DNA from 2 places in the Kribbella sp. NPDC051952 genome. Region 2 is predicted to be linked to the other one. Evidence: riboswitches for the same ligand, from Rfam matches in the RefSeq annotation. Region 2 holds a riboswitch; the other holds the start of a gene.
What was found. Region 2 has a riboswitch for thiamine pyrophosphate ahead of thiC (phosphomethylpyrimidine synthase ThiC). Riboswitches for the same ligand answer to the same signal wherever they lie in the genome.

Region 1: another riboswitch for thiamine pyrophosphate. It lies ahead of AB0L70_RS03905 (cytosine permease); the one in region 2 lies ahead of thiC (phosphomethylpyrimidine synthase ThiC).

Annotation. Positions count from the first base shown of each region.
Region 1 covers NZ_JBFAXQ010000001.1:794,856-801,893, forward strand. Annotated here, with positions in the region: gene AB0L70_RS03890 (DUF3152 domain-containing protein) at 1-691, shown strand, start outside; gene AB0L70_RS03895 (hypothetical protein) at 750-1,568, shown strand; gene AB0L70_RS03900 (alpha/beta hydrolase) at 1,565-2,227, shown strand; TPP riboswitch at 2,247-2,363, shown strand; gene AB0L70_RS03905 (cytosine permease) at 2,357-3,694, shown strand; gene AB0L70_RS03910 (methyltransferase domain-containing protein) at 3,712-4,392, shown strand; gene AB0L70_RS03915 (methylated-DNA--[protein]-cysteine S-methyltransferase) at 4,538-5,104, opposite strand; gene AB0L70_RS03920 (sigma-70 family RNA polymerase sigma factor) at 5,101-5,592, opposite strand; gene AB0L70_RS03925 (flavin reductase family protein) at 5,907-6,461, shown strand; gene AB0L70_RS03930 (ABC transporter substrate-binding protein) at 6,454-7,038, shown strand, end outside.
Region 2 covers NZ_JBFAXQ010000012.1:130,720-137,757, reverse strand. Annotated here, with positions in the region: gene AB0L70_RS22795 (RDD family protein) at 1-500, shown strand, start outside; gene AB0L70_RS22790 (RDD family protein) at 585-1,178, shown strand; gene AB0L70_RS22785 (hypothetical protein) at 1,219-1,773, opposite strand; gene AB0L70_RS22780 (transposase) at 1,770-2,324, opposite strand; partial or broken gene thiC (phosphomethylpyrimidine synthase ThiC) at 2,597-4,110, opposite strand; TPP riboswitch at 4,123-4,242, opposite strand; gene AB0L70_RS22770 (lysophospholipid acyltransferase family protein) at 4,282-5,019, shown strand; gene AB0L70_RS22765 (hypothetical protein) at 5,170-5,694, shown strand; gene AB0L70_RS22760 (hypothetical protein) at 5,697-5,930, opposite strand; gene AB0L70_RS22755 (inorganic phosphate transporter) at 5,944-7,038, opposite strand, start outside.

The sequences.
Region 1 (7,038 bases), on a different contig from region 2:
TCAGGAAGTGGTGGCTGGGCAGGCAGTAGCCAGCCCGTCGATCGAGACACCCAGTACCGCACCGACGCCGGTGGTGGTGCCTACGCCGACGCAGCGGTTCACGACTCCGTTGCGGCCGGCACCGACTTTGACGCGGAAGCCCAAGGGCTCGAAGCCCAACGTGACCGTGTCCAGCGGGAAGCTCGCCATCGTGCCTGGGTTCGACAAGGCCAACGGGGTGCGGGACAAGCTGACCTACCGGGTGGAGATCGAGCAAGGTGTGTCGATCAACGGGGCCGCCGCGGCGAAGATCATTCACGAGACGTTGACGGACCCGCGCGGCTGGCAGGCGATCCACCCGGTCAGCTTCGAGCGGTCCGACAAGGCCGATGTGGACCTGCGGATCATCCTGGCCACGCCGGAGCTGACCGACAAGCTGTGCCTGCCGCTCGACACGGGTGGTGAGGTGTCCTGCCGGGTCGAGGACCGCGTCGTACTGAACGCCAAGCGGTGGATGTACGCGATCCCGGCGTACAACGGCGACGTGTCGCTCTACCGGAGCTACCTGGTCAACCACGAGGTCGGGCACGCGCTCGGCCATGGTCACTCGACCTGCACCACCGCGAAGACCCCCGCGCCGGTGATGATGCAGCAGACCAAGGGGCTGGCCGGTTGCCTTCCGAACGCGTGGCCGACCGTCAAAGCAACCTGAGGCCGTCCGGGAACTCCCGGACGCCCTCTAAGCTGAGACCGGACGGGAGGGAGTAGCGATGTCGTCACAGGATTTCCCGACGTACGGCCGGGGCGACGAGCCCGAGCAGTCCGGCGAGGAGCAGCACTACGCCCCGCCCACGCCGTACGGCGGTGGCACGTACGGAACCGGCCCGCACCCCAACCCGCAGCCGGGACCGTACGCCGACCCCCAGCCCTACGGCTCTCAGCCAGGACCGCCGCAAGCGCCTCCGCAAGGCCCGACCTATACGCAGCCGCCCAACTACCGTCCTGGCACCCCATACGGTCCCGCGACGCATCCACAGCAGCACGAGCTCCCGACATACGGGCGGGAAGAGCTAGTCGCGCCCCGCGACCCCCGCGCCGCCCGCGTAGTCGGTCTGGCCGCGCTGGTCGCCGGCATCTACGGTCTGCTCGTCGTGTCCGTCCAGCGCGTCGCACTCCGGGAGATCTCCCAAGCGCCCGGCTCACCGCTCAACCACCCGTTGCGTACGGACGTCCTCGACGCGATCGGCCAGCTCCTGCTGATCGTGGTCGGCGCGGCCGCACTGGTGATGTGGATCCGGGACGTCCTCGCCCGGCGCAAGGCAGGCCGTCAGCCCGACCCGGCCGAGTTCGGTGGGCTACTGCTGGTCGGAGTCTCGATCATCCCGATCCTGATCTGGATCATCATGGTCCTGTCCACCGGACTGGGTGCGATCGACGACTCGGTCGACCGGCTGCCGACGGCGTACGGCTGGGGCGGGATCGGCCTGCTGACCCTCGCGGCCGGACTGGCGCTGGGGTACCGCGAGCTGAAGCCCGAGGTCCGTAACCCGGTCGTCCAAGGTCCACCGGCCAAAGCGCCCTGGGAGTGAGCACACCTGTCGTTCTGGTCCCCGGCCTCGGACTCGGGCCGGAGTCCTACGCCAAAACGGTCGAGCACCTGACCACGCCGTACCACGTGATCACCCTGCCCGGGTACGGCGAACCCGCCGGAGCCCGCGAGGACCTCCACCCCGAAGCCCTGGGCGCGGCACTCGCGGAGAAGATCCGCGAGCGGTCGGTCCTGGTCGGCCACTCCGCCAGCTGCCAGATCGTGGTCGAGACCGCGGTCAACCACCCAGAGCTGGTGCACGCGCTCGTACTCGCGGCTCCCACCGGAGACATCCGGATGTCGAGCTGGGTGGACCGGACCGTGCGCTGGCTGGGCTCCGCCGTACCCGAGGTGCCCAAGCTGATCCGGGCCGTGACCCCGCAATACGCCCGTACGACGATTCCCGCGATCGCCCGCGCTGCGGAAGCGGCCCGGCACCACGACCTGGCCGCGATCATCACCCGGGTCCGGGTGCCGGTAGTCATCGTGCGCGGCAAGCACGACCTGATCTCCCCGGCCGAGTGGGTTCAGCGGCTCGCCGAGCTGAGCCACGGCGAGGCCCGCACCCTCGAAACCGGCTCCCACATGCCGATCCTGACGAACGGCCCCGAGGTCGCCGCGCTCATCCAGCGAGCAGCCACCATGCCGCCACCCACGTGACGCGCTATCGTTGACGCGCAAACAACCTTGCGGGAGCTCGCACCGAGATGCGCGGGCTGAGAGGGCGACAGCTGGGTCGCCGACCGCCTGAACCTGACCGGGTAATGCCGGCGTAGGGAGCGGGTCATCATGACCAGTACTGCTGTTCGTCCTGCCAGTCAGACCGAGGCGCCGCTCGTCCTCACCACGGATGCGCCCCGAACACTCGGATTCCTGGACCAGTTCACACTCTGGGGCAATTTCGGCATCTCACTGTTCGGCCCGGTCACGGGCGCGCTGGTGGCGGCGTACACGGGCTCGCTGTGGCAGGGACTCCTCGCAGTCGTCGTCGGCTGCGGAATGGGTGCCCTGGTGGTCGGCGGTGCCGCTGTGTTCGGGTCCCAGACCGGAGCGCCGGCGATGGCGAGCCTGCGTGGGATCTTCGGCCGGCGCGGTTCGATCGCGCCGACGGTGCTGAACATCGCGCAGAACGTCGGCTGGGCCACGATGGAGATCATCGTCATCTCCCAGGCCGCGGTGGCCGTGACGAGTGAGCGCTGGCGCTGGCTGTTCGTCGTACTGGCCGGGGTGATCGCCACGACGATGGCGGTCCGGCCGCTGGGCAGTGTGAAGGTGCTGCGGAAGTTCATGGTCTGGCTGGTGCTGATCGCATCGGTGTACCTGTTCGTGCAGGTGCTCAGCAAGCCGGTGCACGATCTGCCGCAGGACAGCGTGTTCGGCTTCTGGCCTGCGGTCGACCTGGCCGCCGCCGGGGTGGTCTCGTTCGCGCCGCTGGCCGCCGACTACACCCGGCACTCACGGACCAACAAGGCCGCGTTCGCGGGATCGTCGCTCGGCTACGGCATCGCCGCGATCGCCTACTACGCCATGGGCGTCTTCGCGGTCGCGACCCTGCAGACCAACAGCGAGGACGTGATCACCGCACTGGTCACTCTCCCGGCCGGCGCGTTCGCGCTGTTCGTTCTGCTCGTGGACGAGGTCGACGAGGCGTACGCGAACGTCTACTCGACCACGATGGCCGCACACAACCTGATCGGTCACGTCGACCGCCGGTGGATCTCGGTCGCGATCGGCGTGATCGCCACCGGTATCGCGCTGATGGTTGACCTGGGCAACTACACCCAGTTCCTCTACCTGATCGGCTCGGTCTTCGTCCCGCTGTTCGCGGTCGCGATCGCCGACTTCTTCCTGGTGAGCAAGATGAACTGGGACGTCTCGAGTACGGCGAGGTTCCGGTGGCAGCCCACAGTCGCCTGGCTGATCGGCTTCGTCGCCTACCAACTCGTCAACCCCGGCACCGTAGCCGGCTGGTCACCGTTCTGGACTGACGTCCAGCAGGCCCTGTTCAACCACCAGCCGGTGCCCGCCTGGCTGGGCGCGACCTACACCTCGATTGTCGTCTCGATGCTGGCCGCGGTGCTCCTCGGACGGGTCGGGCGCCGCCCCCTGGTCACTGACCCGGAGTAACCGGGATACTTTCGACCATGCTGAATTCCGCACTGCGCAGCCGGGCCGAGTACGCGGAACTGGGAGCCGACGGATTGGCCTCGAGGACGACGCCCGAGCGGGACGCGGCGACCGTGAAGGCTGTCGAGGAGCTGCTCGGCGAGCGCGAGTCGGTGCTCGACCTGTGCTGCGGGTACGGCCGGGTCGCCCTGCCGCTGGCCAAGGCCGGCAAGGTCGTCCGCGCACTCGACATCTCGCCGAACCTGATCGAGGCCGGCCGGGCGAAGGCTGCCGAGGAGGAGCTGTCGATCGACTGGGCGGTCGGCTCGATGACGGATCTGCCGTACAAGTGGGACGCGTTCGACGCGGTGATCTGCCTGTGGACGGCGTTCCACGAGCTGTTCGCCGAGGACGAGCAGGTGTCCACGATCTGTGAGATCTCCCGGGTACTGAAGCCGGGCGGTATCGCGATCATCGAGGGCCCGAGCTGGGGCCCGGCGACGGCGGCCGAGATCGCCAACGGGATGCGGCAGGGCCCGGAGCACCGGATCGTCACCACCGAGCACTTCGGCACCAGCAGCGTGCACTTCATCCATGACGAGAAGAGCTACAAGCGGCTCTGCGCGGCCGCCGGGATCGAGAATTTCACGGTCTACAAGCGCGAGTGGGGCGGCCGCCGCCGGCTGATCCTGGAGATCCACCAGCCGACCACTGACTGACCCGGTAGTTCTCGACCTGAATGCTTTTCCGAAACACCTGCACCGGTGCACATTGCACAATGAAAGAAGCAGATCCCCACTCCACATTGGGGACCTGCTCCTTATTCGGACGAGTGTAAATCAATGCCCGCCGGGGTGGGAAAACTCACCCTTTTGCTTCAAGGTTCAGCAGGAATCGTTTCGCCTCCAGGCCGCCCGCGTACCCGGTGAGGGCGCCGCTCGCACCGATCACCCGGTGGCACGGCAGGACGACGCAGACCGGGTTCGCGCCCAGCGCCGTACCGACCGCACGGGCTGCCTTGGGCTTGTGGATCTCGCCGGCGACAGCGCCGTACGTCGTGGTCTTTCCGTAGCTCGTGTGCAGCGGCAGATCGTTGAGGACAAGGCGCTGGAACGGCGTTGCCAGCGAGAGATCCACGTCCAGGTCGAACGCCTGACGCCGCCCGGACAGGAACTCGTCCAACTGCCGTCGTACGTCGTCCAGTGCGCTCGGCTGGCGTAGTACCCGCGGGGACAACGCCCGGGCGAGGCGGTTCGTCATGGTCTCCTCGTCGCCGAAGGAGCTGGCCACGACCCGGCCGTTCGCGACCGCGAGCAGCATTGTGCCGATCGGGGTGTCGTGCAGGGTGTAGGCGACGTCGGCGGCCGGGAATACCGGTGGTTTCGGGTCGGGGATGGTGAACCGGGTCAACCGGCTCTCGAGATCATTCATGCGTTTACTCCGAGTTTGGTGCGCAAGACCGCGAGTGCGTCGCTGACAAGCCGGCGCGAGGCGGCGGGCGTGGTATCGAGGGCGGCGGCCACGCCGTGGTGGTCCAGGTCGCCGATGTATTTCAGCGTGATCGCGAATCGCTGCCGTTCGGGCAGCTCGTTGACCGCTTGCCAGAGGTCGGGATCCGGCCAGTCGGCGGCATCCGGGCCGTCGACCGCGACCGGTGGGGCCTCGTCGAGTGGACGTTGGGGTTTGCGGGCGCGGTGCAGGTCGGTCGCACACCGCGAGGTGATGGTCAGCAGCCAGCTGCGCAGGTTCTTCGCCGAGGTCAGGCCCGGGTACGCCGCGAACGCCTTCTCCCAGGCACGCTGGGCCACGTCGTCGCCGTCCACCGGTCCGGCCAACGCGCGCGCCAGCCGCGCCACGTCCCGCCAGTGTGCGTCGACGAGCGCCTGGAACGGCGGCAGTTCGACCTTCTCCCGAGCCATCACGACAGTAGAACGCACGCACGGCCGGGAGTGTGAGGGCGACCGGCGGTGTGTCGTCCCAGCCCGTGGTCAGTTCTGGACGCCCATCCCGGATCGCGAGATTGTCTAGTTCTCCAGTAGACATTGATGCGAAGATTGCTGACATGACGACGACCTTCCTCACCCGCCGTCGCGTCATCGATCTGCTGCGGACGGCGAGCGCCACCTGTCGGTGACGCGGTTCCCCGTTTCTCCGGCGGAATCCCGCCGTACGAGGCGTGTCTGAGCGCCTCTCACACCATCTTGTGGTCCCTGCCCCAGTTCGAGGGAGAGACATGTCCGTTCCCGCCTTGCACCGCCCTGCCCTCTCGGTGGTCCCCGACCGCCAGGAGGAGCGGATCGTCGACGCCGATGTCTACCGGTCCGTGTTCCGTCGCCACGCCGCCGGCGTCGTGGTGATCACCGCGGACGCCGGCCACGGCCCGGCCGGTTTCACCGCGACCTCACTGGTCTCGGTCAGCCTGCTGCCGCCGCTGGTGTCGTTCGCGATCGCCACCAGCGCGTCCAGCTGGCCGACCGTCAGCAGCACCGAGAGCCTGGTGATCAACTTCCTCTCCGCCGACCAGCACGCCATCGCCGGCCGGTTCGCCACCAGCGGCATCGACCGGTTCGCCGAGCCGACCCGCTGGTCGCGGCTGGCGACCGGCGAACCCGTACTCGACGAGGCCCCGAGCTTTCTCCGCGCGCAGGTCGAGCACCGCTTCGCGGTCGGCGACCACTCGCTGGTCGTCGCCCGCCTCGCCACCCATACCGAACGGCGTGAGCACGAGCCGCTGCTCTACCACGACGGCAACTACGTCACTACACACCCGAAGGCACATCATGCTTAAGACCCCCAAGCTCCTCGCCGCAGCCGTCGCGACCGTCGCCGTGCTGGCAGGCTGTGGTGGTGCCGCGGACGCCGGCAACGCCGCCAAGCTCTCGCTGGACGCCGCCCTGCCGACCACCGTCCCGGACGGCACCAAGATCGTCGTCGGTGATCCCGCCACCGAGGTGGCGCTGAAGCTGTCCGGACAGATCGACAAGGTGTCGAAGTTCGTCCAGTTCGCCAACCTGAGCGGCGGTCCGCAGACCACCGAGGCGTTCCGGGCACACGCCCTCGACGTCGGCTCGGTCGCGGAGATCCCGCCGATCCACGCGACCTGGACCGGGCTGCACGTGAAGATCGTCGCGTCGAAGTTCCGCCAGGACCCGCTGAACCACCCGATCTACAAGCTCGGCATCGCACCAGGCGTCAACGTGAAGTCACTCGGCGACCTACGCGGCAAGAAGATCGCGTACAGCCCCGGGCAGGCGCAGGGCGCCCTGGTTCTCAAGGTGCTGCAGAAGGCCGGGCTGACCAAGGACGACGTCAAGTTCGTCGAGCTCCCGAGCACCGGAGACGTCTACACGAACGCACTGGCCGCG
Region 2 (7,038 bases):
ACGGCCAGCAGCCCGGTCAGTACGGGCAGCCGGGCTACGGGCAGCAGTACGGCCAGCCTGGCTACGGCCAGCCGGGTGGGTACGGCGCTGTCCCGGGCAACCTGGCAGCCTGGCCGAACCGCGTCGGCGCCACGCTCATCGACGGCGTGATCGTCGGTGTGCCGTTCGGAATCGGGTCCGGACTGTCCAGCGGCGGCGACAACTCGGTCCTTGGCATCCTGTCGCTGCTCTTCATCCTGGCCGGTATCGGTCTCTCGATCTGGAACATCGTGATCCGCCAGGGCAGCACCGGCCAGAGCGTCGGCAAGCAGGTCCTCGGCCTGAAGCTGGTCGGCGCGGACACCGGTCAGCCGGTCGGCGCGGGCAAGGCGTTCGTGCGCCAGCTCACCCACATCCTCGACAGCGCAGCCTGCTACGTGGGCTATCTGTGGCCGCTGTGGGACGAGAAGCGCCAGACCTTCGCGGACAAGATCAACAACACCTACGTCATCAAGCTCTGACGACTCCCTGCGATCTCCGGACGCCGTGGCCTGAACAGGCCGCGGCGTTCCGCATATCCGGGTAGTTCCGCGATACTCGTCCAGGTGACCACGCCTCCCTACGACAACCAGCCGCCGTACCCGCCTGGTCAGCCGGGGCAGTACCAGCCGCAGCTGCCACCAGGGCAGCCCGGTCAGTACCACCCGCAGGGCTACAACCCCTATGGGCAAGTCGGTCCCGGGTCAGGTGGCTACGGCTTCGGATACGCGCCACCGGGACAGCTGGCCGGCTGGCCGATCCGCGTCGGCGCCTCGATCCTCGACTCGCTGATCGTCTCGATCCCGATGATCGTCGGTGTGATCGTGTCGCTCGTCGTCAACGGTGACCGCGAAGAACTAGGCACCGCCGGCGGGATCGCGATGGGCGCCGGGTTCTTGGTCGGCTTCCTGGTCTGGATCTGGAACCGGTTGATCCAGCAGGGCCGCACCGGCCAGTCCTTCGGCAAGAAACTCACCGGCCTGCGGATCGTGCACGCGGAGACCGGTCAGTTGATCGGAGTCGGCTCGAACCTGGGCCGGGAGATCCTGGCTCAGATCTTCAACCAGCTCTGCATCCTCAACGTGCTCTGGCCGCTGTGGGACGACAAACAACAGACCTGGCACGACAAGGTCGTGAACGACATAGTCATCAAGCTCTAGTCGGGAGAGAAAGAAAGAAGGGGGGAGGAGGGGGAGGTGCTCAGTGCGACAGCATGAAGGCCGCACAAGTCACTGACCACAGCACGCTGGTGAAAGTACCGATGATGAACCGTTCAGCTACGGCCTGAGGCGTGACCGAGGCCGGCTGGTCCGGACTGCGCAACTCGGGGTACCGAGCCAAACCCTTGATCGCCAGCACAACTGCAATGCCCTCAGGCCAGCCCGCCACCAGCGCGGCGAAGATGGCCGCACGCTCGAGCGATCCGATCAGCGCACCACCACGCAGCACCTCACCGGCCTTCTGCGTCGACTGGGCCCGGGTGTTCCCCCGGTCCACCAGAGCCAGTACGGACGTCGTCAGCGGCCCTCCACCGGTCAGCGCGAGCCCTCCGGACAGCAACAGCAGAACGTTCCACCACCGCTCCGGCCAGCCCTCCACGCCGTCGCCTGACAGCAGGAGCAGCCCGACCGCGACCAGACAGGCCAGCATGAACCCGCTGAGCACGATCTCGAGAGTGGAGCCGGCCCTCGGCACCCACGCCAGTACGGCGAGGATCAGTCCGGCCGCGGTCAACGACAGGATGAGTGCCGTCACGCAGCGACCCCGGCGAGCAACTCGGTCGCCAGCACCCGTCCCCGCTGCTCCTCGGCGAACCCAGCGGCCTGGGCCCGTTGCGTCACGGCCGACTGGCTGATCCCCAGCTTCACGCCGATCTCCCGTCTGGTGAGTCCTTCGGCCAGCAGATCGGCCACGGCCCAACCACGGTCGCTACGACGCCGCAGTACGGACGCCATCAGCCAGAGCACGGTCTCCACCTGCTCGACCCGCTGGATGTCGGCACCGACCACGTTGACGTGGTGAGGGCTCGACTTGGCCCGGTTGACCGCCTCCCGTGCGAACACGAACGCGTCGCCGCTGCCCGCCCTGGTGCTGCGTGGCAGGGGTTGCGTGACCTCACCGATGCCGAGCCCGACGTACCAGGTGTCGAGGCGGAGCAACTCGACGATCACGTCGATCGTGGCGCGCGCCTCGGAGAGCACGCCCTGCACCTCGTCGCCGGCCGTCCGCTCGAACTTCCGAAGTAGGCCGGTCCGCCGCGGCCGGCGGTTCAGGAAGTTCAGTACCTCGGGTACGAGATCGGTCATGCTGCGACTGCCACGTTGATCTACCGTGAGAACGAAGACCATCGCCCTGCACCTCCTTCCGAACGTGTTAAGGCTACAGTCTTATTCACGTAGAGTGAAGGAAAAAACCTGAATCGGTTCACCCGATCACTCGCGGTGATCGCCCCGAAAGTCTCCGATCCCCCCATTCTCCGCTGGATTCCGGCTCTCCGGCAGCTCGACGCGAGTGCGCCCTTCACACGGAGTCAACACCTGAGGCCCGGAGTACGGCGTACTCCGGGCCTCGGCGCACCTCAGTCGACCAGCGGGAGGAAGCGTTCCCTGATGTCGGCGGTGATCCGCATCGAGCAGAACTTCGGGCCGCACATCGAGCAGAAGTGGGCCGTCTTGGCCGGCTCGGCCGGCAGCGTCTCGTCGTGGAAGGCCCGCGCGGTGTCGGGTCCAGCGAGAGGTTGAACTGATCCTCCCAGCGGAACTCGAACCTTGCCTTGGACAACGTGTCGTCCCAGGCCTGTGCACCCGGATGCCCCTTGGCCAGATCGGCCGCGTGGGCAGCGATCTTGTACGTGATCACGCCGGTCTTCACGTCGTCGCGATCAGGGAGCCCGAGGTGTTCCTTCGGCGTGACGTAGCAGAGCATCGCCGTACCCAGCCAGCCGATCTGGGCCGCACCGATCGCCGACGTGATGTGGTCGTAGGCCGGCGCCACATCGGTTGCCAACGGCCCCAATGTGTAGAACGGCGCTTCACCACAGAGCTCTTCCTCGAGCCGGACGTTCTCGGCGATCTTGTGCATAGGCACGTGTCCGGGCCCTTCGATCATCACCTGTACGTCGTGCTCCCAGGCGATCCGCGTCAGCTCCCCGAGCGTCCGCAGCTCCGCGAACTGGGCCTCATCGTTGGCGTCCGCGATACATCCCGGCCGCAACCCGTCCCCCAGCGAGAACGTCACGTCGTACGACCGGAGGATCTCGCACAGCTCGGCGAAATGCGTGTAGAGGAAGGACTCCTGATGATGCGCCAGGCACCACGCGGCCATGATCGAACCACCCCGGGACACGATCCCGGTGATCCGTCGCGCGGTCAGCGGCACATACCGCAGCAGCACGCCGGCGTGCACGGTCATGTAGTCGACACCCTGCTCGCACTGCTCGATCACCGTGTCGCGGTAGATCTCCCACGTCAGCGCGGTCGGATCACCGTTCACCTTCTCGAGCGCCTGGTACAGCGGCACGGTCCCGATCGGCACCGGCGAGTTCCGCAGGATCCATTCGCGGGTCGCGTGGATGTTCTTGCCGGTGGACAGGTCCATCACCGTATCCGCGCCCCATCTGGTCGCCCAGACGAGTTTCTCGACCTCCTCCTCGATCGAGCTGGTGACGGCCGAGTTGCCGATGTTCGCGTTCACCTTCACCAGGAACTTCTTCCCGATGATCATCGGTTCGCTCTCCGGGTGCTGCCGGTTCGCCGGGATCACGGCCCGGCCCCGGGCCACCTCGGCCCGGACGAACTCGGGATCGACGCCCTCCCGGGTGGCGACGTACCTCATCTCCTCGGTGATGGTCCCGGCTCGCGCATGCGCCAGCTGGGTACGTGGCCCGCGCCCGGCGATCCAGTCCCGCCGCAGTGCGGGGAGACCGGCCTGTACGTCGATCTGCGCCGACGCATCCGTGTACGGGCCGGAGGTGTCGTACAGGTCGAAGTGTTCGCCGTTGGTGAGGTGGACACGGCGGACCGGGACGCCCAGTTCGCCGCGATGGATCTTCTCGGAGCCGGAGATCGGCCCGGTGGTGACAGTCGGGCGAATGCCGTTGCCGGTGGTTGTCACAGTTGCGCTCCCTACGCCGGAATTACCCGGACAGGTTCGGCGGTCGGCGGCGCCGGATGATCCCAGCCGCCCTCTCAGCCCACTTCGGTGCGAGCTCCCGCGATTTCCAGTTGTGACGGTCACCATAGACCAAGCCTGTAGCGTCGAGGAATGCGAGACCTCGTGTACCCGCCCGTGATCGGCTTCGCGAAGACGGCGTTCAAGGTGCTGGACGTGAACTTCCAGCTGACCGGGACGGAGAACGTGCCGCGGACCGGTGGCGCGGTCATCGCCTTGAACCACATCAGCTACGTCGACTTCGTGCTCGGCGGTTTCGGTGCGCTGCCGAGCAAGCGACTGGTGCGATTCATGGCGAAAGAGGTCCTGTTCCGCAACCGGTACGCCGGTCCCTTGATGCGGGGCATGCACCACATCCCGGTGGACCGCAGTGCCGGCGCCGCGTCGTACCAGCAGGCGATCAGCTACCTGGCCGCCGGCGAGGTGGTCGGCGTGTTCCCGGAGGCGACGATCAGCCGGTCGTTCGAGCTGAAGGAGTTCAAGTCCGGCACGGTCCGGATGGCCGCGGAGGCCGCCGTACCGATCATTCCGATGATCCTGTGGGGCACGCAGCGGGTGCTGACCAAGGACCATCCCCGCGACTTCTCCCGGCACCGCACGATCGCGATCAGCGTCGGTACGCCGATCACCGTGACGGCCGGCGACGACGCCACCGAGGCGACCGCACAGCTGCGATCGACGATGGCCGGCATGCTCGACCGGACCATCCGCGCATACCCGGAGCAACCGGCTGGTGCCTGGTGGTTGCCGGCGTCGTACGGCGGTTCCGCGCCGACGCCGGCCGAGGCCGAACGGCTCGACCAGGAAGAGCTCGCACGCCGCGCAAAGTAAAGGCCAATAGAGCGGACAGCGCCTTGACCCTCGGCCGGGAACGAGGGTACGAAGGGCGTCGTTGATGCAAGAACAGGAACCTGGGGGGTCCCTGTGCGGTGGCCGGGCAGTGGTTCGCGCGGTCGCCTACTCAGGCGGGCGGGGAAGGTTTTGTTCGAATCACCGGAAGAGCTCCATCTGTTCGAGCCGGGGACGTTGGCGGTGGCGCCACACGTGGCGGAGCACATCCCGGACGCAGGCACCTACTTCGTCGAATGGGCGATCAGGGGCCTGTCCATGGACCGGGCTCGCGAGATCGAGTCCGCGGTGAACGGGCGCCGCTGCCAGAACGGCTGGTTCCCGTTGGAGAGCCTGGACAACATCGGCAGCCGTGGCTTCTGGCGTGGCCCGTTGACCTACCTGGCCCGGATGACGGCCGACGACACGGCGATCCTGCAGCGCTGGTCCACCGACGGCCTCGGCGGCGAGAACCAGAGCCGGATCGAGGCGACCGTCGACCACCTGCTGCACCAGCAGGGCCACGCGGCCGCCGCCACGTGGGCGGTGGCCGTGCGGCCGAGGACCTACCTGGACTCGGCGGTCCTCGGCGGCAAGCTCGCCTCCGCCTGGGAGTACAACCTCGGCTCGATCCGCGCCAAGGACGTCGCCAAGTCCGTACGCCGCTGGAACCGCTAGCGTCAGTGGAACTGCGGGATGATCAGGTACAGCCCGTAGAGCACCGCGGCCAGGCAGGCCGCGAAGCACAGCGCGGCCACACCGGTGTCGACCATCGACGGCGGCTTCTTGTCGTCGATCGCCGCCGTCCGGCGCGACATCGCGGTGACGCCGAACGCGAACAGGACCGCCAGCCCGACCCCGAAGATCAGGCTGACCACTGCCACCTCACCGAGTGAACCCCAGTCGATGTGCATCGCCGTACTCCTCTCAGGCGGCCGCGGCCGTGGTGGCGGCCGGGGTGCTCGGGTACTCGTTGACGTTGTCCGACGTCACCGGACGACGCCGGGACGCGAGGTAGATGGCGCCACCGGCCGCGACCGCGAGGATCGCGATGATGACGACGCCGAGGTTGCCGGAGTCGGCCACCCGGCCGGACAGGGCGCCGACGAGCGCGGCGGCCGGCAGCGTGAACAGCCAGGCCAGCGCCATCCGGCCGGCCACGGTCCAGCGCACCTCGGCCAGCCGCTTGCCGAGGCCGGCACCGAGGATGCTGCCGGAGCAGACCTGGGTGGTGGACAGCGGGAAGCCCAGGTGCGACGAGGCCAGCAGCACCGCGGTCGAGCTGGTCTCCGCGGAGAAGCCCTGTGGCGACTCGATCTCGGTCAGGCCCTTGCCCATCGTCCGGATGATCCGCCAGCCGCCCAGGTAGGTGCCCAGCGCGATCGCCAGGCCGGCCGCGAAGATCACCCACAGCGGCGGCTTCGAGCCCTGCGCGAGGCTGCCCGACGTGATCAGCACCAGCGTGATGACGCCCATCGTCTTCTGCGCGTCACCGGTGCCGTGCGCGAGCGAGACCAGCGAGGCGGAGGCGATCTGACCGACCCGGAACCCGTCCTCGACCGGCTTCTTCTTCGCCCGCGCGGTGATCTTGTAGGCCAGGTAGGTGCCCAGCAGTGCCACGATGCCGGCCACGATCGGCGCGGCGACGGCCGGGATGATCACCTTCTGTACGACGGTGCCGAAGTGCACCGCACTACTGCCTGCGGCGATCCAGGTGGCGCCGATCAGGCCGCCGAACAGCGCGTGCGACGAAGAGCTCGGCAGGCCGACGTACCAGGTCAGCAGGTTCCACAGGATCGCGCCGACCAGACCACCGAAGATGACTGGCACAGTGACCTTGGCGTCGTCGACGAGCCCGCTGGAGATCGTCTTGGCCACCTCGGTGGAGACGAACGCGCCGACCAGGTTCAGGACCGCGGAGATCGCCACCGCGACCTTGGGTTTCAGTGCGCCGGTGGCGATCGAGGTCGCCATCGCATTGGCTGTGTCGTGGAAACCGTTGGTGAAGTCGAACACCAAAGC